DNA from 2 places in the Pseudomonas sp. Ma2-10 genome. Region 2 is predicted to be linked to the other one. Evidence: predicted binding sites of a transcription regulator. Region 2 holds the regulator's gene; the other holds the start of a gene.
What was found. Region 2 encodes FliA, which starts transcription of late flagellar genes. Its sites were predicted from a motif close to CTAAAGTTTNNNNNNNNNNNGCCGNTAA; they were not measured.
Positions count from the first base shown of each region.

Region 1: a site for FliA is predicted at 8,941-8,968, ahead of ACXPVS_RS22740 (chemotaxis protein CheW). Genes of this name have one in related genera too.

Region 1 is NZ_JBTEYL010000025.1:10,892-22,588, reverse strand. Features, by position in the region: gene ftsZ (cell division protein FtsZ) at 1-1,144, shown strand, start outside; gene lpxC (UDP-3-O-acyl-N-acetylglucosamine deacetylase) at 1,257-2,168, shown strand; gene ACXPVS_RS22775 (diguanylate cyclase) at 2,238-3,734, opposite strand; gene ACXPVS_RS22770 (OprD family porin) at 3,847-5,175, opposite strand; gene ACXPVS_RS22765 (hypothetical protein) at 5,371-5,595, opposite strand; gene ACXPVS_RS22760 (hypothetical protein) at 5,915-6,169, shown strand; gene ACXPVS_RS22755 (YkgJ family cysteine cluster protein) at 6,285-7,034, opposite strand; gene ACXPVS_RS22750 (hypothetical protein) at 7,118-7,444, opposite strand; gene ACXPVS_RS22745 (GNAT family N-acetyltransferase) at 7,487-7,945, opposite strand; gene ACXPVS_RS22740 (chemotaxis protein CheW) at 7,973-8,875, opposite strand; gene norR (nitric oxide reductase transcriptional regulator NorR) at 9,021-10,571, opposite strand; gene hmpA (NO-inducible flavohemoprotein) at 10,728-11,697, shown strand, end outside.
Region 2 is NZ_JBTEYL010000028.1:26,832-38,528, forward strand. Features, by position in the region: gene flhA (flagellar biosynthesis protein FlhA) at 1-1,335, shown strand, start outside; gene flhF (flagellar biosynthesis protein FlhF) at 1,347-2,675, shown strand; gene fleN (flagellar synthesis regulator FleN) at 2,792-3,622, shown strand; gene fliA (RNA polymerase sigma factor FliA) at 3,619-4,359, shown strand; gene ACXPVS_RS23905 (chemotaxis response regulator CheY) at 4,527-4,898, shown strand; gene ACXPVS_RS23910 (protein phosphatase CheZ) at 4,921-5,709, shown strand; gene ACXPVS_RS23915 (chemotaxis protein CheA) at 5,747-7,984, shown strand; gene ACXPVS_RS23920 (protein-glutamate methylesterase/protein-glutamine glutaminase) at 8,034-9,164, shown strand; gene ACXPVS_RS23925 (flagellar motor protein) at 9,164-9,904, shown strand; gene motD (flagellar motor protein MotD) at 9,920-10,810, shown strand; gene ACXPVS_RS23935 (ParA family protein) at 10,854-11,642, shown strand; gene ACXPVS_RS23940 (CheW domain-containing protein) at 11,670-11,697, shown strand, end outside.

The DNA of each region.
Region 1 (11,697 bases), on a different contig from region 2:
CGGTGTTGGCGGAGGCGGCGGCAACGCCGTCAACCACATGGTCAAGAGCAACATTGAAGGCGTTGAATTCATCTGCGCCAACACTGATGCCCAAGCGCTGAAAAGCATCGGCGCGCGGACCATTCTGCAACTGGGCACCGGCGTGACCAAAGGTCTCGGCGCTGGCGCCAACCCTGAAGTGGGTCGTCAGGCCGCTCTCGAAGATCGTGAGCGCATTGCCGAAGTCCTGCAGGGCACCAATATGGTGTTCATCACCACGGGCATGGGCGGTGGCACCGGTACCGGTGCTGCGCCGATCATTGCTGAAGTGGCCAAGGAAATGGGGATTCTCACCGTTGCGGTGGTGACTCGTCCGTTCCCGTTCGAAGGCCGCAAGCGCATGCAGATCGCCGATGAAGGCATCCGTCTGCTGTCTGAAAGCGTCGACTCGTTGATCACCATTCCCAACGAGAAGCTGTTGACCATCCTTGGCAAGGACGCAAGCCTGCTGTCCGCATTCGCCAAGGCCGACGATGTACTGGCCGGTGCCGTTCGCGGTATCTCCGACATCATCAAGCGTCCGGGCATGATCAACGTCGACTTTGCCGACGTACGGACCGTGATGAGCGAAATGGGCATGGCGATGATGGGCACTGGCTGCGCCAGCGGTCCGAACCGTGCACGTGAGGCCACTGAAGCGGCCATTCGCAACCCGTTGCTGGAAGATGTGAACCTGCAAGGTGCACGCGGCATCCTGGTGAACATCACCGCCGGTCCTGACCTGTCCCTGGGTGAGTACTCGGACGTGGGTAGCATCATCGAAGCCTTCGCTTCCGAACACGCGATGGTCAAGGTCGGTACTGTTATCGATCCGGACATGCGCGACGAACTGCACGTGACCGTGGTTGCAACCGGTCTGGGCGCGAAAATCGAGAAGCCTGTAAAGGTCATCGACAATACCGTTCACACCTCCATGGCTTCGCAGCCACAACAATCGGCTCCCGCTCGTCAGGAAGCGCCAGCGGTGAATTACCGTGACCTGGACCGTCCGACCGTCATGCGCAACCAGGCTCAGGCCGGTGCTGCGACTGCCGCGAAGATGAATCCGCAAGATGATTTGGACTACCTGGACATCCCGGCTTTCCTGCGTCGTCAGGCCGATTAATGGAATGTATCAGGGCTATGAAGGTGATTGGTGTTCAGCAAAGGTCTGGTCTGCTATCATCGCCAGCCTTTGTTGATACCAGTTCGCAATTTGCGCTGAAGCGGCCCAAGCCATGATTAAACAACGCACACTGAAAAATATTATCCGTGCTACAGGTGTAGGCCTGCACTCCGGGGAGAAGGTATACCTTACCCTCAAGCCCGCACCTGTCGACACCGGCATTGTGTTTGTTCGTGCCGATCTTGACCCTGTGGTGCAGATTCCTGCCCGCGCGGAAAACGTTGGTGAAACCACGATGTCGACCACATTGGTCAGTGGTGACACCAAAGTGGATACGGTGGAGCACTTGCTCTCGGCCATGGCTGGCCTGGGCATCGATAACGCCTACGTCGAGCTCTCCGCGTCCGAAGTCCCGATCATGGATGGTAGCGCTGGACCCTTCGTATTTCTGATTCAATCGGCTGGCCTGGAAGAACAGGACGCTGCCAAGAAGTTCATCCGGATCCTGCGGGAAGTGACAGTGGAAGACGGCGACAAGCGCGCCACTTTCGTCCCTTTCGAAGGTTTCAAAGTGAGTTTCGAGATCGATTTCGATCACCCGGTTTTCCGTGACCGCACACAAAGTGCAAGCGTGGATTTTTCCAGTACTTCGTTTGTAAAAGAAGTCAGCCGCGCCCGTACCTTTGGTTTCATGAGTGATATCGAGTACCTGCGCAAGCACAACCTCGCACTCGGCGGCAGCGTTGAAAACGCTATTGTGGTCGACGCGGATGGTGTACTGAACGAAGACGGCCTTCGCTATGAAGACGAATTCGTGAAGCACAAGATCCTCGATGCAATTGGTGACCTCTACCTGTTGGGCAATAGCCTGATTGGTGAGTTCAAGGGCTTCAAGTCCGGACATGCATTGAACAACCAGCTGCTGCGCAAGTTGATTGAGCAGACAGATGCTTGGGAAGTCGTGACTTTCGAAGACGCCAGCACTGCACCGATCTCTTACATGCGTCCAGTTGCGGCCGTGTAAGTAAAAAAACCTCTCTAGTTTTTAAAGGCTACCTTCGGGTGGCCTTTTTTTCTGTGCGCGGGAAACGACTCAGTTCGAAGCGACAACCCGATTACGCCCACTTTCCTTGGCTTGATACAGTGCCTTGTCCGCTGCAAACAATAGCTGTTCCAGACTGATCTCGGCGGCGGTGGTCCAGGTGCTGATACCGATACTGACAGTAATCGGCGACTCGGCACCTGGCACCAGCGGCAATTGCTCCACTGTCGCTCGAAGGTGTTCGGCAATCTGTTGCGCACCCTGGCTGTCAGTTTCAGCGAGAATCACCGAAAACTCCTCGCCGCCGTAACGGGCCACCAGATCCGCGGGTCGCCTCACATTGGCGCAGATCACCTTGGCCACCGAGCGCAAGGCATCATCGCCCCCCTGATGCCCATGTCGGTCGTTGAAGGCCTTGAAGTGATCGGCATCAATCATCAGCAGCGATAACGGCTGGCCGGAACGTTGAGCGCGGAACCACTCATGACGAAGGACCTGATCCAGCGTTCGGCGGTTGGCCAGGCCGGTCAAGGCATCGGTGGCCGCCAGCTGCGCCAGTTCCTGTTCGGCGTTATGGCGCAGGCGCAGTTCCCGGCTGAGCAGCCAGGTCAGCCAGAGCAAGCTGATGCACAGCGCTATCGTCGCAACGCTAACCACCACCGCCGTGCGCTTCCATGAGGCAAACACTTCATCACTGGACAGTGCAACGATGACGATCAACGGCAAGTTGCCCACCTTGGAAAAGGTGTACAGGCGTTTGTCCTTGTAACGGCTTGAAGCGCTGGTGAAGCTGCCGCTGCCCTCTTTGACGATGCGCTGAAAGTGGGGGTGGTTGCTGAAGTCCTTGCCAATAAGCTCTTCGGCCAGACGGGGTTCCTTAGCCAGAAGAATCCCGTCCGAGCTGATCAGGTTGACCGAGCTGTCACGACCAACGCTCAAGCTATTGAACAACTGATCGAAATAACTCAAGCGTATGGCTGCTTCGGCGACGCCAAGAAATTCGCCCTGTGAGCCGCTGACTCGGCGACTGAAGGTGATTCGCCAATCATGTTCGGCCTGTCTGGAACGCAAGGGACGGCTGATGAACATGCCCGGGTCGCGATTGTTCACGTGCGACTGAAAGTATTCGCGGTCAGCAAAATTGCCCTTTCTGGGCTCCACCGAGGCCGAATCAGCGATCACGTCGCCCTTGTTGTCCAGCAACAAAATGTCGCCCTTGTACGGCGCGGTAGTGGCACGGTCAAACAAGGCCAGATGGCGGATGACAGGGGACACGCTCTTGAGGTCTTCACGTTGCGAGGCAGCGATCAAGCGGAGCAAGGACAGGTCATAGAGTTCGACATTGCGTAGCACGTCGGCGTCAATCAACTGCACGATGTTGGTTGCTGCGCGGGTGGCCGACTGTTCGGCATTGGCGTGTTCGCGAATGAGCAGGAATGCGACGATGCTCAATATTGCAATCACTAGCAGCAAACTGCCGAGAACCAGAAGCCGCTCCGATCGCGTCGACCGGATCGGATGATGAGATGTAGCACTGCTCACACTCATGGTTCTGGCTTCTGCAAATGAGGCGTTGTGAACGTGTTTTGCAAGACTCAGGACGAGGCACCCGGATAAAAAAAAGGCCAGCAAAAAATGCTGGCCTTTTACTTATTGAAGCTTAGAAGACATTGAGCGGGTAGTCGACGATCACCCGGTATTCATCGGTGTCCTGATCCAGCGCGCCGTAGCCGTTGCCTCCACGGTTGGTCGCCCATTGCAGGCGCAGCGCCAGGTTTTTCGCCTTGCCGCCCTGAACCACATACTTGAGATCAATGTCGCGTTCCCAGTGCTTGGCGTTTTTTCCGTCAGCGCTGTACCACGAGGCATAACCGGGGCTGTCCGGATCGACCTTGGTCAGGTCCAGTTCACCTCGGGAGTAAGACACCGCCGAGGTCAGGCCAGGAAAGCCGAGCCCGACAAAGTCGTAGGCGTACTTGAGTTTCCATGAGCGTTCGTTCGGGCCGTTGAAGTCCGAATACTGCTGGGAATTGTCGAGGTAGACGCTGTCGCCTTGGCTGATGTAGTCAAACGGCGTGTTGCCGTTGACCCGCTGATAGGCCGCTGTAACGCTGTGATTGCCCACACCAACGGTGAAATGCAGGCTGTAGGCGTTGTTGTCGATGTGGCCCAGCAGCGCATCGCCGGTGTCTTGTGTGTGATAGGCATGCAGACCCGGGTTGAGGCTGACCAGGTCATTCAGCGCGTAGGTGTAATCCAGGTCGTAGTAATACTGGTTCCAGATGTCCTTGAGTTCGGAGGCATAGAGGCTGCTGGTCAGCCCCGGCAGGCCGCTCCAGGCCACGCCGGCCCAATTCAGGTGCTTGCTGTCGTCACCGTCGGCCAGGCTGCCGTAGGACGTGCCGATTCGGGTGTGTCCACTCTGGTTGTAAGGCTTGGTGAAACTTGCCTGGCCTCCTTCAATCATCCAGCCGTCGAGGCTGTGGTTGGTCAGGCTGACGCCGCGAAAGGTTTGAGGCAGCATGCGGGTTTCGCCGCCGGCGATGACCGGGTTGGCGAGAAACAAGTCACCGGCCTTGAGTTCGGTATTGAAGGCCCGCATTTTCAGCGTACCACCCGCCGTCGAGAACGAACCCGGCGCTTTGCCGTTGCCATCGCTGACCGGCAGGATACTTGACCCGTCGGTACCGCCACCGCCGTCGAGCTTGAGCCCGAGCATGGCGTGGGCATCAATACCGAAACCGACGGTGCCCTGGGTGTAACCCGATTCGAAGAGGCCGAGGAAACCCTGGCCCCATTCAATGTTGTCGTCCGTCTGCTGCAGGCGATTGCGATTCATGTAGTAGTTTCGGGCGTTGAGGTTGAGGCTTGAACCTTCGACAAAACCTTCGGCGTTTGAGTCGTCTGCGGCATGAGCGGCATGAGCGGCAGGAATCACCGTTGCAGTGAGTGCAATGAATAACGGGCTGAATCTGAGAGGGGAACGCACTGGCGGTCAAGCTCCTTGGGTGAACTAAGAACCTCATTGTTTTGAGGCTCGGGATATTTCTTGTTAGGGAAGACGAACTAAAGGTGTTCAAAACCACAACGAAAAAAAGCCGCTGATAGCAGCGGCTTTGAAGACAACTTTTCAAAGGGAAGAGCCGATGAAAAGTGTCGAGGGAAACAGAGCGATATTTGGCGATCAGCTGTCTTTCTCAATCCGCTTATGGGCTTGAGTGGCCGACGCTTGAGGGGTTTGCGCAGCTTCCTGAACCTTGGCCGTCATTTCGTTTTGATACTGTTCGAATGCAGCAGCGCGTGCGGAATTTTTCGCGACGAACGTCTGCGACTCTTCAGCGATGGCGAACGGAGACAGAAACAAAGAGGACAAAACGAAAGCGCTGGCAATACCCATAGTGTTGGACATCTTTAAAACCTTCTTGCTTGGCAAGTGCTGTTTGGTGCGGCAAAGATAAGGGCGATTGGAGAGGTAAAAAAGAGTGGATTCGTGAAAGGACTGTTGCGTTATAAGCAACAGTAGGTGGTCGGAGTGGGCAAAATCCTGTGGCGAGGGGGCTGGTCTGTAGGTCTGTTGGGCGGGTGGCTGTCCGCGAAGGCGTCAGTTCAGTCAGCACAAAACCCGACGGACCCTCTTGAGGCAGCTTGTATTGCCCCATCCAGTTATACTGCTGCCTTTCGCGGCTCGCTGACCGGGCCCGACTCTATGTGCATCACCCGGAGCTTTCATGACTTCCCCGACACAACCGCCGGTTGCCGACGCTTTGAGCGACGACCAGGTAGACCTGCCAGACAGCGTCGACTCCAGCGCAGACAGCGACCAAGCGGCGATCCCTGCGTTCAAGTTCCCGTTCAAGCCGGGCGACCTGGCCGCAGCGAAGAACGCCAGCCAGCCCTGGTACAAAAACGGCGCCAAGAACGGCCATACCAAAACCCCGGGCGCAGCGCCTCCCGGTACTCGTCGTTCGATGGGCAAGCGCTGAGTTTTAAACTCTGCGGTGCCTGGCCTACCGTTTTCGCGAGCACGTACGACGCCAATCCACTGTGGGAGCCGAGTTTGCTCGCGAAGAGGCCATCAAAGGCAATACACCTTCTGGGTCAAGCCGCCCGCAACGAAATAAACGCATAATTCACTGGCGTATCTGTCGCCACTTGCGCTCCCGCCGCCTGCACTTGCCCGGCAATATCCTCGCCCGACACATGAAACAACCAGTCAGCGCCTGACTCAGCCATTGGCTGTGTCGCAACTTGGTCGATGACCACGGCGAACGCCGTCATATCCGGCAGATAAGCAGTAAACCCATCGCCTTTCAGTGCTGTAGTCCGAATCCCCAGCAGCGCGCAAATCGCATCCTTGGTCCGAATGTCATCGCGATCCGCCTGACGGGAGCGCTGGATTAATCCGACCAGCTCCTGATCCACCAATGCCCCACCCACAATCAGATCCGGTCCCTTTTCCCACGACTCGGGAGGACATTCCTTCACGGCGATGTTCAGGGGGATATGTGGATTGATTTCCATCGGGTAGATGCGACACACCAGCGGCCGGCGTTCGTAGATGCGGCAGAGGTTGTCTTCGTCAAGATTCCGGCAAGGACCGACGTTGTAGGCGGCAAAGGTGATGGCGATGTACGCCTCGGAGGCGCCGCTTCGAACCCTCACCGAGCGACGTTCGCAGTGTTCGCGTTGCTGCACTGGCAGGCCCAGGCCATTGCCCAGAAAACCTTCCACCAGCACGATGACCTGACCGCCATCGGCGGCCCACATCCGGGCTTCAGGCAGGGTCAGGGGCACGTGGTGGTCGTTGCAGCATTTGCCACAACCTACGCAGGAAAACGTCGTATTCATTGAACGGCCAGTCGTATAAAAGGAGATGAATCGGCGACAGAATGCCGCCGCAAAGGCCGCTATCGAAGCAAGTTATGCGCCAGTCACTGCACCTTGGTGGTGGAGCGGATGGAGTCCCATTCGGTGACGTAAGCGGTTTTGCTTTTCTTGTTGTAGAGACACAGTTCGGTGCCTTGCTGGCCTTTCATGTGTTTTTGCGGGTATTGGCCTTGCAGCAGAAGTGCGCTGTAGCCAACCCGGTCATCGAACTGCGCGGCGTTGCCCATGGGCTTGGCGTTCGTCAAGCCGCTGGCTTTGGTGCAACTGACGAGCACCGTTTTGTCGTAAGCGGCCCAGGCGTCGGGGCTGGAGGCGTGGGCCTGGGTGGCGAGAGCGGCGAGACAGAGGAGGGTAAGGGTCGAGGCGTTCATGTTCGGCATCCTTGGGGGGGTATTGACCAAGGTCTGAGTATGTCAGGCCGGAACCGGTTCCCGGCGGATTACTCGCATTCCGCCGTTTTCATACAGACGCTGCGCCCGAAGGTTGCCTTCCAGTACCTTCAAATCCACAAAACCTTCGCGTCTTTGCTGAAATATCTTGAAAGCATGTAGCAGCAACGCGTGTCCTAATCCTTGCCTCTGAGCCCGTGGATGCACCACCAGGTTTTTGATGTAGGCACTTGTCCAGCATTGGCAAACACCGGCAAGACCTTTGGCATCCAGAGCGATAAAGCACAGGCTCGGATCATATTCAGGGTCGGTTTCAAAACGTTGTTGCCAGACGTCCAGTGTCGGCACGCGACCGCCACCTTGCTGATAACCCCGTTCCATCAAACGATGAACAGCTTCTGCCAGTTCGGGGCGGTATTCACTGAGGACAATACCCTGAGGCCAAGAGATCGCAGGCACAACTTCAGCGAGGTTGCGCCGCATCAGCAAGCAGAATTCCTCGCTCAAGCCTCAATGACCTTGTTCAGCGACAGCCTTGGCTGCTTCGATCAGGCACTTGGTCAGTTCTGGCGAGGAGAACTTGGTCAACACCGCGTTCGCGCCGGCAAGACGGGCCTTTTCGCTGTTCATCGCGCTGTCCAAGGAAGTGTGGAGCAACACATAGAGGTGCGAGAAGTCCGGGGTTTCACGCAAGGTACGGGTGAAGGCGTAGCCGTCCATCTCGGACATTTCGATGTCTGAGACGATCAGGTTGATCTGCTGGGCCGTGCCTTGCAGGTCCAGCAGGCAGTCGATGGCGTCCTTGGCGCTGCGGGCGGTGTGGCATTGCAGGCCGAGGTTGCGCAGGGTGTGCACTGATTGCTGCAGCGCCACCTGGCTGTCATCGACCACCAGAATCCGCGCGTTGCCGAGTACTTCGGCGTCTTCCATGCTCAGTTCGGTCGGGGCCGTTTCGATCTGTGCCGGGGCGATGCCATGGATCACTTTTTCGATGTCCAGCACCTGTACCAACGTACCGTCGACCGAGGTCACGCCAGTGATATACGAACGCACGCCGCCAGCGCCAAAGGGCGGCGGACGGATGTCGGTGGTCAGGCAGTGGACGATCTTGCTCACGGCTTGAACGTGCAAACCCTGCTTGGAGCGGCTGACATCGGTGACGATCAGGCAGCCACCGTTGGGGTCTTCCAGCGGCCGTTCGCCAATGGCACGGCTGAGGTCGATCACCGACAACGATGCACCGCGCAGGGTGGTGATGCCTTTGACGTGGGGGTGCGACTCCGGCAGCCTGGTCAGCGCCGGGCAGGGAATGATTTCACTGACTTTCAGCAGGTTGATCGCCATCAGCTTGCCGCTGCGCAAGGTAAACAGCAAAAGCGAAAGTGAATCTGCGCGGGCTTTGTTTGAAGACATAAAAACCTTCTGTGGAAAAAGGTGACGGGCGAGCGCGAGGATCGCCAACTGCTATCGATATCGGGTTATCGACTTGTTGCGGGTAGGCTTTAGCAATTCAGGTGAACGGTATGACGCCATCGCGAGCACGCTCGCGATGAGGCCTTCACTTCACTCCCAGTCGCTTGGCCATTCTTCCAAGATTCGCCCGATCCAAGCCTAGCTCACGCGCCGCACTCGCCCAGTTGTTATGGTGCCGTTCCAGGCAGGCGTTGATCAGTCGACGCTGATAGTCCTCGGTCGCCGCCCGTAAGTCTCCTGCGACCAAAGCAGCCGGGTTGACAGGGACTGGCTCGGCTGCAACCTCAACGCTGCCATTGGGCAAATCGAGATCCGCGGCACTCAAGCTGAGAATTTTCGGCCGCTCCTTGCAGTTACCCAGTGCCTTCAAGGCACTGCGGCCAATCAGATGTTCCAGTTCCCGCACATTGCCCGGCCATGCATACGCCAGCAATGCAGCTTGCGCATCGCTGTTCAGGCGCAGACTGTTGAGGCCCATGCGCGAGCGGTTCTGCTCGAGAAAATAGCCGCTGAGTAGCAGCACATCCCGCCCGCGATCACGCAGTGCGGGCACCAGCAATGGATAAACGCTCAGGCGATGATAAAAATCGGCACGGTAGCGGCCGCTGCGCACTTCCTCCGCCAGGTCGCGGTTGGTCGCGGCGATCAGGCGTACGTCCACCTGATGTTCTTTATCCGATCCCAATCGCTGCAACTGACCGCTTTGCAGCACGCGCAGCAACTTGGCCTGGACGGTCAGGGACAGTTCACCGACTTCATCGAGAAACAGCGTGCCGCCATTGGCCAGTTCAAACTTGCCGCGCCGATCGTTCATCGCGCCGGTGAAGGCGCCGCGGACGTGGCCGAACAATTCGCTCTCCACCAGCGTGTCCGGCAGCGCGGCACAGTTGAGGCTGATGATCGGCTTGTCGGCCCGAGGTGATGCGGCGTGGATGGCCTGGGCGACCAGTTCCTTGCCAACCCCGGTTTCGCCGGTGATCAGCACGGTCAGATCGCTGCCGCCCACCAGATTGATTTCTTCCACCAGCCGTTTGTGGGCCTTACTCTGGCCAATCATCTCGCGGTTCTGCTGGCCGCTGGCTTGTCGGTAAACCTCGGCACGCTGATGTTCGTCTTCGGCACGATTGGCCAGGCGTTCGATGCGCTCGGCGGCGTTGACCGTGGCGGCGGCGAGGCTGGCGAAAGCATCCAGGGCGTCCAGTTCGATCGGTTCGAAGCGCTCCGGATCGAGGGCGTCGAGGGTCAGCAAACCCCATGGGCGCTCGTCGATAAACAGCGGGCAGCCCATGCAGTCGTGGACTTCCAGATGCTCATCGAGGCCGTCGATCAGTCCGTCGTAAGGGTCGGGCAAGTCGCTGTCGGCGGCGAAACGGGTCGGGCCGTGGCTGCTGAGCAGCGCTGCGAAACGAGGGTGTTCACTGATTTTGAAGCGTCGGCCGAGGGTGTCGGTACTCAACCCGTCGACGGCCAGCGGCACCAGCCACTCGCCATCAAGGCGCAGCAGGGCAGCAGCATCGCATGGGAGCAAGGCGCGCATGGCTTCGAGCAAGCGCCGATAGCGCTCGCCTTCGGGGAGTTCGCGGGACAGGTCGGAGACCAGTGGCAGCAGTGCGGTCAGTAGCGATTTTGCAGTCATAGTGACTCCATGTAGTCGGTATGACTATAAGTCAGTGTGTGTCCAAATGACTATGTAAAGTTTAACTACTTGATTTATAAGGTTTTATATCTTGGCACGGAAACTGATAGGTACAAGGCAGTCAGTTAGCAATTCAAGTAGATCAGGAGTCGCCTTATGCTTAGCGTTCAAGACCGTGCAATCGTCAAATCTACCGTGCCCTTGCTGGAAAGTGGTGGCGAAGCATTGATCACTCATTTCTATCGCATGATGTTGTCCGAGTACCCGCAAGTTCGCCCGCTGTTTAACCAGGCCCACCAGGCCAGTGGCGATCAGCCGCGCGCCCTGGCCAATGGTGTCCTGATGTATGCGCGGCACATCGACCAGCTCGACCAGTTGGGCGACCTGGTGGCCAAGATCATCAACAAGCACGTGGCCCTGCAAATCCTCCCGGAACACTACCCGATTGTCGGCGCGTGCCTGCTGCGAGCCATTTCCGAAGTGCTGGGCGAGGAGATCGCCACCCCTGAAGTGATGGCCGCCTGGGGAGCTGCCTACGGTCAATTGGCCGACATCCTGATCGGCGCCGAAACCAGCATCTACGACCAGAAGGAACAGGCACCGGGCGGCTGGCGCGGGGCGCGGGAATTCATCGTGGCGGCCAAGGTCGAGGAAAGTGCGGAAATCATCTCGTTCTACTTCGAACCGGCCGACAAAGGCCCGATTCTGGCGGCAGAGCCAGGTCAGTACATCGGCATGAAGCTGATCCTCGATGGCGAAGAGATTCGTCGTAACTATTCGCTGTCGGCCTTGGCCAACAAGGGCCAGTACCGGATCAGTGTCAAACGTGAGGCCGGCGGTCGCGCCTCCAACCACCTGCACGATCAACTGCATGTAGGCGCAACCATTCAGTTGTTCCCGCCATCGGGTGAATTCACCCTGACCGACAGCGACAAACCGCTGGTGTTGATCAGCGGCGGCGTCGGTATTACGCCGACGCTGGCGATGCTCGAAGCGGCGCTGGCGACCGAACGGCCGGTGCACTTTATCCACTGCGCGCGTAACGGTAGCGTTCACGCGTTCCGTGACTGGATTGATGGCTTGGCCGAGCGTCATCCGCAACTCAAACGCTTCTATTGCTACGACG
Region 2 (11,697 bases):
ATCATGGTGACCCGTGCTTCCGGTTCCGAAGACATGGGCAAGCAGATCAGTCGCCAGATGTTCGCCTCGCCCAAAGCGTTGGCGGTAGCCGCTGGCCTGATGGCGGTCATGGGCCTGGTGCCCGGCATGCCGCACTTCTCCTTTCTCAGCATGGCGGCCCTGGCGGCTGGCGGTGCTTACCTGTTCTGGAAGAAGCAGAACGTGGTCAAGGTTCAGGCCTTGCAAGAGGTCAAGCGTCAACAGGAACTGCTGCCATCGCCGGCTCGCGCTCAGGAAACCAAGGAGCTTGGCTGGGATGACGTCACTCCGATCGACATGATCGGCCTGGAAGTCGGCTACCGGCTGATTCCTCTGGTGGACCGCAATCAGGGGGGGCAGTTGCTGGCGCGGATCAAGGGCGTGCGCAAGAAGCTGTCCCAGGACCTGGGCTTCCTGATGCCGACTGTGCATATCCGTGACAACCTCGACCTGGCCCCGAGTGCCTATCGCCTGACCCTGATGGGGGTGATCCTGGCCGAGGCGGAGATTTACCCGGACCGCGAACTGGCGATCAATCCGGGGCAGGTCTACGGTACGCTCAACGGCATTACCGCCAAAGATCCGGCTTTCGGGCTGGAAGCGGTCTGGATCGAAGTCAGCCAGCGCGCCCAGGCACAGTCCCTCGGTTACACCGTGGTCGATGCCAGTACGGTAGTGGCAACGCACTTGAACCAGATTTTGTACAAGCATTCGAGCGAGTTGATCGGTCACGAAGAAGTGCAGCAACTCATGCAATTGTTGGCCAAAAGCTCGCCAAAACTGGCCGAAGAGCTGGTGCCTGGTGTGGTGTCTCTGTCGCAGTTGCTCAAAGTATTGCAGGCATTGCTGGCCGAACAGGTACCAGTACGGGACATTCGCAGCATTGCCGAAGCCATCGCAAACAATGCCAGCAAGAGTCAAGATACTGCCGCGCTGGTGGCCGCGGTTCGCGTCGGTGTATCCCGCGCAATCGTCCAAAGCATTGTAGGGACTGACTCCGAGCTCCCAGTGATCACTCTGGAGCCAAGGTTGGAACAAATATTGCTCAATAGTCTTCAGAAGGCAGGGCAAGGCTCGGAAGAGGGTGTTCTGCTGGAGCCAAGCATGGCTGAGAAACTGCAGCGCTCGTTGATCGATGCGGCGCAGCGTCAGGAAATGCAAGGTCAACCGGTGATTCTGTTGGTAGCCGGTCCGGTTCGCGCGATGCTGTCGCGATTCGGCCGATTGGCAGTTCCGGGTTTGCATGTGTTGGCTTACCAGGAAATTCCTGACAACAAGCAAGTGACCATCGTTGCGACAGTAGGGCCCAACGGCTGAGGTAGTGGTTTATGCAAGTTAAGCGTTTTTTCGCCGCCGATATGCGTCAGGCCATGAAGCTGGTTCGTGATGAGCTGGGCGCTGATGCCGCTATCATTGGCAACCGCCGGATCGCCGGTGGTGTTGAACTGACGGCTGCCCTGGATTACAAGCTGTCGGCGCTGGCTCCGCGCGTTCCGAACATGGAGCTTGAAGACGAGCTACGCAAGACCCAATCGCGGATCGTCACCGCCCAGGCCGAACTGAGCCTGCGCAGCGATGGCGAGAGCGATAAGTCCACCAATCGCCAATTGTTCGCCGGCCTGCCATTGACCGCCGCGGAGCCGCTGATCGAGGCGACCTACACCGAACCCCGCCGTGCTGCACCGGCTGCGGCACCTGTCACCGGTGGCGTCGACCCACGGGCGTTCGACTCGATGCGTTTCGAACTCAACAGCCTGCGCGAATTGATGGAAGTGCAACTCGGCTCCCTGGCCTGGAATCAGCTGCAAGGCAGCCGTCCGGCCCAGGCCAATCTTTGGCGTCGCCTGCAACGTATTGGCCTGTCCGGCCCGTTGTCGCGCGATTTGCTGGCGCTGGTTACCGATATTGAAGAACCCCGTCAGGCCTGGCGCATGTTGCTGGCGCACCTGGCGCGGATGATCGCCACACCGCAAGTCGAGCCCCTGGAAGAGGGCGGCGTGATTGCCATGGTCGGCCCCGCCGGCATGGGCAAGACCACCACCCTGGCCAAACTCGCGGCCCGTTACGTGCTCAAGTACGGCGCGCAGAATATCGCGCTGGTCAGCATGGACAGCTACCGCATTGGTGCTCAGGAACAACTCAAGACGTTGGGCCGGATCCTCAATGTGTCGGTGACGCATGTCGATCCGGGCCAATCGCTGGTGCAGGCGATGGAGCCTTTGCTACGCAAACGCGTGGTGCTGATCGATACCGCGGGCCTTCAGGCCAGCGATCCGGCACTGCGCATGCAGCTCGAAAGCCTGGCCGGTCGTGGCATCAAATCGAAAAATTATCTGGTGTTGGCAACCACCAGCCAGAAACAGGTTCTAACGGCTGCGTATCACAGTTACAAGCGTTGTGGGCTCGCTGGCTGCATCCTGACTAAACTGGATGAAACGGCAAGTCTGGGCGAGGTGCTGAGCCTGGCCATCAGTCATGAATTGCCGGTGGCCTATCTGACCGATGGCCCGCGGATTCCGGATGATTTGCATCTGCCGCGTCGTCATCAGTTGGTCAGTCGCGCCGTCAGCGTGCAAATGCAAGAAGAACCCAGCGAAGAAGCCATGGCTGACATGTTCGCTGATATTTACCACAGCCCGACCAAGCAGGTCGGCTGAGGTATTAATAAACAGTTTTTGTACCTACATCGATGGTCTGCCATGCATTGTTCAGTTAGTGAACGCGCAGCCAGTAATGTGGCCTCCGTCTAAGTAAGACAAGGTAAAAAAAATTCATGGGCAGCATGCATCCCGTACAGGTGATCGCGGTGACCGGCGGCAAAGGTGGCGTCGGGAAGACTAACGTGTCAGTGAACTTGTCCCTGGCTCTTGCTGAGCTCGGCCGGCGCGTCATGCTGCTGGACGCCGATCTGGGGCTGGCGAACGTCGACGTACTGCTGGGGCTGACACCCAAACGTACTTTGGCCGACGTGATCGAAGGCCGCTGTGAGCTGCGCGACGTACTGTTGCAAGGCCCCGGCGGCATCCGCATCGTCCCGGCCGCGTCCGGTACACAGAGCATGGTTCATTTGAGCCCGGCTCAACACGCCGGCCTGATCCAGGCGTTCAGCGATATCGGCGACAACCTCGACGTGCTGGTGATCGACACCGCGGCGGGTATTGGTGACTCGGTCGTCAGTTTCGTCCGCGCAGCGCAAGAAGTGTTGCTGGTGGTCTGCGACGAACCGACCTCGATCACCGACGCCTACGCACTGATCAAACTGCTTAACCGCGATTACGGCATGAACCGCTTCCGCGTCCTGGCCAACATGGCCCAGAGCCCGCAGGAAGGGCGCAACCTGTTCGCCAAGTTGACCAAGGTCACGGATCGCTTCCTTGACGTCGCCTTACAATACGTCGGTGCGGTGCCTTACGACGAAAGTGTGCGCAAGGCGGTGCAGAAGCAGCGCGCCGTTTACGAAGCCTTCCCGCGGTCCAAGTGTTCATTGGCGTTCAAGGCCATTGCACAGAAGGTCGATACCTGGCCGCTGCCTGCCAACCCGCGTGGTCACCTGGAGTTTTTCGTCGAGCGCCTCGTGCAACAAACCGCAGGACCGGTGCTATGACAGCCAGTGGCTACAACTTCTACAAGAAGTCGGCACGTGACGCGCAGTACGAGCTGATCGAGCGTTACGCGCCACTGGTTAAACGCATTGCCTACCACTTGCTGGCGCGTCTGCCGGCCAGTGTCCAGGTCGAAGACCTGATTCAGGCCGGTATGATCGGCCTGCTTGAAGTGTCGACCAAATACGACGCCAGCAAAGGTGCGAGCTTCGAGACGTACGCGGGCATTCGAATCCGTGGCGCGATGCTCGATGAAGTGCGTAAGGGGGATTGGGCGCCACGTTCGGTCCACCGCAATACCCGGATGGTCAGCGATGCCATTCGCTCGATTGAAGCTAAAACCGGTCGTGACGCTAAAGATCACGAGGTTGCGGCCGAACTCCAATTGAGTCTCGACGATTATTACGGGATTTTGAACGACACCCTGGGTAGCCGGTTATTCAGTTTCGACGATCTGTTGCAGGACGGCGAACACGAAGGGCTGCACGAGGATGGCGCCAGTGCTCATCTCGAGCCGTCACGCGATCTGGAAGATGAACGCTTCCAGGCGGCGCTGGCGGACGCGATTGCCAATTTGCCGGAGCGTGAGCGACTGGTGTTGGCGCTGTACTACGACGAAGAGTTGAATCTCAAGGAAATCGGTGAGGTCCTGGGGGTCAGCGAATCTCGGGTCAGCCAGTTACACAGCCAGTGCGCGGCCCGTTTGCGGGGGCGTTTGGGGGAGTGGCGAGCGCGCTGAAGGCAGTGTGGGGACACTGCGAACGCGGCTGGTGGGGTGTTGAACCTTGCCGGTCACGATCTGTTGTGCTCCAGACAGTCATTGAGTGCTTTGCCGGATTGAATGAAATGGCGCGTCCAGGTGCTGGGCGCGTTTAAGACTGCTTGGAGGTCGAATTGGACAAGAACATGAAAATCCTCATCGTTGATGACTTCTCAACGATGCGGCGGATCATTAAAAACCTGTTGCGTGACCTTGGGTTCACCAACACTGTCGAGGCCGACGATGGCACTACTGCCATTCCGGTGCTCAACAGCGGCAGCATCGACTTTCTGGTAACAGACTGGAACATGCCTGGCATGACCGGTATCGACCTGCTGCGCCACGTGCGCGCCGATGAAAAACTCAAGCACTTGCCAGTGCTGATGGTGACCGCTGAAGCCAAGCGCGAGCAGATCATCGAAGCGGCCCAGGCCGGTGTAAACGGCTATGTGGTCAAACCCTTCACGGCCCAGGCGTTGAAAGACAAGATCGAAAAGATTTTCGAACGCATCGGTTGAGCAACTGCGCCACGGGGGAGCTATGGAGCATAAAGAATCTTCACAGGGCGATTTTGAGTCGACCCTGAAAAAACACGCGGTCGAACTGGTCGAAAGCCTTGAAAAAGGCAGGTTCGGCGACGCTGTGCAACTGATCCATGAGCTCAATCAGACCCGTGACCGTGGCCTGTATCAGGAAGTGGGCAAGCTCACTCGCGAGTTGCATAGCGCGATCGTCAATTTCCAGATTGACCCGAACATGCCGCAAGCCGAGGAAGTCTCGCAGATCACGGATGCCACCGAGCGGTTGGGTTACGTGGTCAAGCTGACCGAGGCTGCTGCCAACCGCACCATGGACCTGGTGGAAAACGCCACGCCGCTGGTCAACGGCCTGAGCAACGAAGCCCAGGCCTTGAGCACCGACTGGGGACGGTTCATGCGTCGCGAAGTCGGGGCTGAAGAGTTCCGCGAGTTGGCTCGGCGAGTCGACGGTTTCCTGACACGCAGCAGCGAAGACAATCGCGTTGTGTCGGGCAACCTCAACGACATTCTGCTCGCTCAGGATTACCAGGATCTCACCGGTCAGGTGATCAAGCGCGTGACCCAATTGGTCACCGAAGTTGAAAGCAACCTGCTCAAGCTCGTGCTTATGGCCAGTCAGGTGGACCGCTTTGCGGGCATCGAACATGACCGTGAAGCGATGCGTGCAGAAAAAGATCCGCAAAAACATCTCTCTCAGGGTGAAGGTCCGCAGATTCATGCCGATAAAAGAGAAGATGTTGTGTCCGGTCAGGACGATGTGGACGATTTGCTATCCAGTCTTGGATTTTAGGTTTTTAGGTTTTTAGACCTTTAGGAGCACCCCCTTAATGAGCTTCGGCGCCGATGAAGAGATCCTTCAGGATTTCCTGGTTGAGGCCGGCGAGATTCTAGAGCAACTGTCCGAACAGCTGGTCGAGCTTGAAAGCCGACCCGATGATGCGGACTTGCTCAATGCAATTTTTCGCGGTTTTCACACTGTAAAAGGAGGCGCCGGCTTCCTCCAGCTCAACGAGCTGGTGGAGTGCTGTCACATCGCCGAGAACGTGTTCGACATCCTGCGCAAGGGTGAGCGTCGCGTCGACTCGGAACTGATGGACGTGGTTCTCGAAGCGCTGGATGCGGTGAACGGCATGTTTACCGAAGTCCGCGAGCGCAGCCCGATCACGGCTGCCACGCCAGAATTGCTTGCGGCACTGGCCCGTCTGGCCGAGCCGCAAATCGCCGATGAAACGGCACCGGTCGCCGAGGTGGTGGAACAACCTGCCGCCGAGAGCGAATCGGGTGACATCACCGATCACGAATTCGAACAACTGCTGGACTCGCTGAACGCCGTCAAGGCTCAGGCGCAAGCCCCGCAAGCCCCGAGCAGTAATGTGGCGAGCAGCGACGAAATTACCGATGCCGAGTTCGAGTCGTTGCTCGATCAACTGCACGGTAAAGGCCAGTTCGCCGTCGATGCGGTAGCCCCGGCGCCGGCCGCACCGGCTGCCCCGAAAGCGGCAGGCGACAGCTCCGATATCACCGACGACGAGTTCGAAGCACTGCTCGATCAGTTGCACGGCAAGGGTAATTTTGCCGTTGATGCGCTGGAATCGGCTATTGCTGCGGTCCCGGCCCCGGCTGCGCCAATCGCTAAAGTGGCGGGCGGCGATCTGATCTCCGATCACGAGTTCGAATCGCTACTCGACGAATTGCACGGTAAAGGCACGTTCACTGAAGTCGGTACCGCCTCGGGCACCAGCGCTTCGGCTGCGACGCCAATTGCCAAGGCTGTTGCACCCAAACCCGTTGCCAAAGCGCCCGAGCCTAAAGCCGAAGCGCCGAAGCCTGCCGCTGCTGCCCCGGCTCCGGCTCGTGCCCCATCCGCGCCGCCGCCGGAAAAACCGGCCAGCGAAGCCGAGACCACCGTGCGGGTCGATACCGCGCGTCTCGACGAAATCATGAACATGGTCGGTGAGTTGGTACTGGTGCGTAACCGCTTGGTCCGTCTGGGCCTCAACAGCGGTGACGAAGCCATGTCCAAGGCCGTGTCGAACCTCGACGTGGTCACGGCCGACCTGCAAACCGCGGTCATGAAGACCCGGATGCAGCCGATCAAGAAGGTCTTCGGACGCTTCCCGCGTCTGGTTCGCGACCTGGCTCGCCAGCTCAAGAAAGAGATCAACCTGGAACTGGTCGGCGAAGAAACCGACCTCGACAAAAACCTCGTCGAGGCCCTGGCCGACCCGCTGGTCCACTTGGTGCGCAACTCGGTCGACCACGGTATTGAAGAGCCGGCCGAGCGTGAAGCGATGGGCAAGCCTCGCAGCGGCAAGGTGATCCTGTCCGCTGAACAGGAAGGCGACCACATCCTTCTGTCGATTTCCGATGACGGCAAGGGCATGGACGCCGATGTTCTGCGCGGCATTGCCGTGAAGAAAGGCTTGATGGACAAGGATGCAGCGGATCGCCTCAGCGAGTCCGATTGCTTCAACCTGATCTTCGCGCCGGGTTTCTCGACCAAGACCGAAATTTCCGATGTCTCCGGACGCGGCGTGGGCATGGACGTGGTGAAAACCAAAATCGCCCAGCTCAACGGCACCATCAATATCTATTCGACCAAGGGCAAGGGCTCGAAGATCGTCATCAAGGTGCCGTTGACCCTGGCGATCATGCCGACGCTGATGGTCATGTTGGGCAACCAGGCGTTTGCGTTCCCGCTGGTGAACGTCAACGAGATCTTCCACCTCGACCTGTCGCGCACCAACGTGGTGGATGGCCAGGAAGTGGTAATCGTGCGGGACAAGGCGCTGCCCTTGTTCTACCTCAAGCGCTGGCTGGTCAGCTCCGCTGCTCACGAAGAGCAGCGCGAGGGCCATGTGGTGATCCTTTCGGTGGGCACTCAGCGGATCGGCTTCGTCGTCGATCAACTGGTGGGCCAGGAAGAAGTGGTCATCAAGCCATTGGGCAAAATGCTCCAGGGAACCCCGGGCATGTCCGGCGCCACCATCACCGGTGACGGCCGCATTGCGCTGATTCTCGATGTTCCCAGCATGCTCAAGCGTTACGCCGCACGGCGTATTTGATTCTGGTGGGGCGGGGCGACTGAGCCTCGCTCCGTCTAACGGAGTGTTTATGGCAGTTAAAGTCCTGGTGGTGGATGATTCGGGTTTTTTCCGCCGCCGCGTCTCGGAAATTCTTTCAGCGGATCCGAATATCCAGGTCGTCGGCACGGCGACCAACGGAAAAGAGGCGATTGATCAGGCGCTGGCCCTCAAGCCAGACGTGATCACCATGGACTACGAGATGCCGATGATGGATGGCATCACGGCGGTGCGGCACATCATGCAGCGCTGCCCGACCCCGGTGTTGATGTTCTCCTCGCTGACCCATGAAGGCGCTCGGGTAACCCTCGATGCGTTGGATGCCGGCGCGGTGGATTTCCTGCCGAAGAATTTCGAAGACATCTCCCGCAACCCGGAGAAGGTCAAGCAACTGCTGTGCGAGAAAATTCTCAGCATTTCGCGCAGTAACCGTCGCGCCAACACCTACAGCGCACCGGTGCCTGTCGCCGCGCCCGCCCCGACGCCTGCACCTTCGAGCGTCAGCAGCTACGGCAGCAGCACGCCTGCGCGTCCGGCACCGGCGCCGATTCCGGCGCGTACGCACGCACCGGCCTCGTCGTCGCCAACGCCGAAACGCAAAGCCTACAAACTGGTCGCCATCGGTACGTCCACTGGCGGTCCGGTTGCTTTGCAGCGGGTTCTGACCCAATTACCGGCCAATTTCCCCGCACCGATCGTATTGATCCAGCACATGCCGGCTGCCTTCACCAAGGCCTTCGCCGAACGTCTGGACAAGCTCTGCCGCATCAGCGTCAAGGAAGCCGAGGATGGCGACATCCTGCGTCCGGGCCTGGCATTGCTGGCACCGGGTGGCAAGCAAATGATGATCGACGGCCGTGGCGCGGTGAAGATCCTCCCGGGCGACGAACGTCTGAACTACAAGCCGTGCGTGGACATCACCTTTGGTTCCGCCGCCAAGTCTTACGGTGACAAAGTTCTGGCGGTCGTATTGACCGGCATGGGCGCCGATGGTCGCGAAGGCGCGCGTCTGCTCAAGCAGGGCGGGAGCTCGATCTGGGCTCAGGATGAAGCCAGCTGCGTGATCTACGGCATGCCGATGGCCATCGTCAAAGCTGAACTCGCCGACGCGGTGTACGGCCTGGACGATATAGGCAAGCATCTGGTCGAGGCTTGTATCTGATGGATGTTTTAAGCCTCATCGGGATCATCATGGCGTTCGTCGCCATCATTGGCGGCAACTACCTTGAAGGTGGCCACCTCGGCGCCCTGGCCAACGGCCCGGCGGCGTTGATCGTTATCGGCGGAACCGTCGGTGCGGCGCTGCTGCAGTCACCGATGAGCGCCTTCAAGCGCTCCATGCAGATTCTGGCCTGGATCCTGTTTCCACCCCGCGTGGACCTGGCCGGTGGCATTGATCGCGTTGTGAACTGGAGCTTGACCGCGCGTAAGGAAGGCCTGCTCGGTCTGGAAGGCGTAGCCGACGCCGAACCTGACAACTACTCGCGCAAAGGCCTGCAACTGCTGGTGGACGGCGCCGAGCCGGAAGCGATTCGCAGCATTCTGGAAGTGGATTTCTACACTCAGGAAAGCCGCGACATCGAAGCCGCCAAAGTCTTCGAAAGCATGGGCGGCTACGCGCCGACCATCGGCATCATCGGTGCGGTGATGGGCCTGATCCATGTGATGGGCAATCTGGGCGATCCATCGCAACTGGGTAGCGGCATTGCCGTGGCCTTTGTCGCGACCATCTACGGCGTGGCCAGTGCCAACCTGGTGCTGCTGCCGATTGCCGCCAAACTCAAGTCCGTCGCTTTGCGGCAGTCGCGTTATCGCGAAATGTTGTTGGAAGGCATTCTGTCGATCGCCGAAGGTGAAAACCCTCGCTCTATTGAGTTGAAGCTTCAGGGCTTCATGGATTGATGGGGGTAATGGATTATGGCTCGTCGTCGCCAACCTGAAGAACATGTAAACCATGAGCGTTGGCTGGTTTCGTACGCCGACTTCATTACGTTGCTGTTCGCTTTCTTCGTCGTGATGTACTCGATTTCTTCGATCAACGAAGGCAAGTACAAGGTCATTTCCGAAGCGCTGATCGGGGTCTTTACCGACTCTGACCGCGCCCTCAAGCCGATCCCGATCGGCGACGAGCGACCGAAGACCGTGACCCCGGCCAAGCCGCTGGTTAAAGACGCCGAGCAGGTCGACGCCGGTATTGCGGGTGCCAACGATCCGCTCAAAAGTATCGCTGACGACATCAGCGCCGCGTTCGGCGACTTGATCAGCTCCAATCAGATGACGATTCGCGGCAACGAACTGTGGGTCGAAATCGAACTCAATTCCAGCCTGTTGTTCGGCAGCGGCGACGCCATGCCCAGTGACATCGCGTTCAACATCATCGACAAGGTTGCCGTGATTCTGAAGCCGTTCGACAACCCGATTCACGTCGAAGGTTTCACTGATGATCAACCGATCCGCACCGCGCAATACCCGACCAACTGGGAGCTGTCCTCGGCCCGGTCGGCGAGCATCGTGCGCATGCTGGCGATGCAGGGTGTGAACCCCGGTCGTCTGGCGTCGGTGGGGTACGGCGAGTTCCAGCCAGTGGCCAACAACGCCACTGCCGAGGGCCGGGCGCGTAACCGTCGCGTCGTCCTGGTAGTGTCGCGAAATCTCGATGTACGCCGCAGCCTCACCGGTACCGGAACGGCCAATGCGAAACCGGATGCCGCGTTGAAGCGTGCTGGCACACAAACTGCACCGACCCCGGTCAAGTCGCCGGGACGAGAGAGTGCCGTCAATTCTCCGTCACCCGCATTAATACGTTGAGCTTTTCCTCGGTCGACCATTTCGACCGGGAGGAACAATCCGAATGAGAGTCTGGGCAGTCGCCAATCAAAAGGGTGGTGTTGGTAAAACCACTTCCTCTATCGCTTTAGCCGGTTTACTGGCCGAGGCGGGCAAGCGCGTGGTTGTGGTCGATCTCGACCCCCACGGCTCCATGACCAGCTATTTCGGTTACGACCCCGACAGCCTGGAACACAGCAGCTACGACCTGTTCCTGCACAAAGGCAGTGTGCCGCAAGGCTTGCCCGGTCAGTTGTTGTTGCCCACCAGCCACGAGAGTATTTCCCTGCTGCCATCAAGCACTGCGCTGGCGACCCTCGAGCGCCAGTCGCCGGGGCAGAGTGGCTTGGGCCTGGTGATAGCCAAGAGCCTGGCGCAACTTTGGCAGGACTTCGATTACGCCGTGATCGACAGCCCGCCGTTGCTCGGCGTGCTGATGGTCAATGCCTTGGCGGCGAGCCAGCAATTGGTGATTCCGGTGCAGACCGAACACTTGGCGGTCAAAGGCCTGGAGCGCATGGTCAATACCCTGGCGATGATCAACCGTTCGCGCAAACAGGCGCTGCCGTTCAGCATCGTGCCGACCCTGTTTGACCGCCGCACGCAGGCCTCCCTCGGAACGCTACGGGTGTTACGCGACAAATACCCGGAAGACATCTGGCAGGGCTACATCCCTGTCGACACCCGTTTGCGTGACGCCAGCCGTGCCGGTGTGACGCCTTCGCAGTTCGACGGCAAGAGCCGAGGGGTGCTGGCCTATCGCGCGTTGCTCAAACATCTGCTGGCAGCACAACTTGTTCCGCAGGTGGCGTGAGATGAGCCTTCCTAGCCTGGTGCTCCCATGAATCGGCCGGTCAAGACCACCTCGC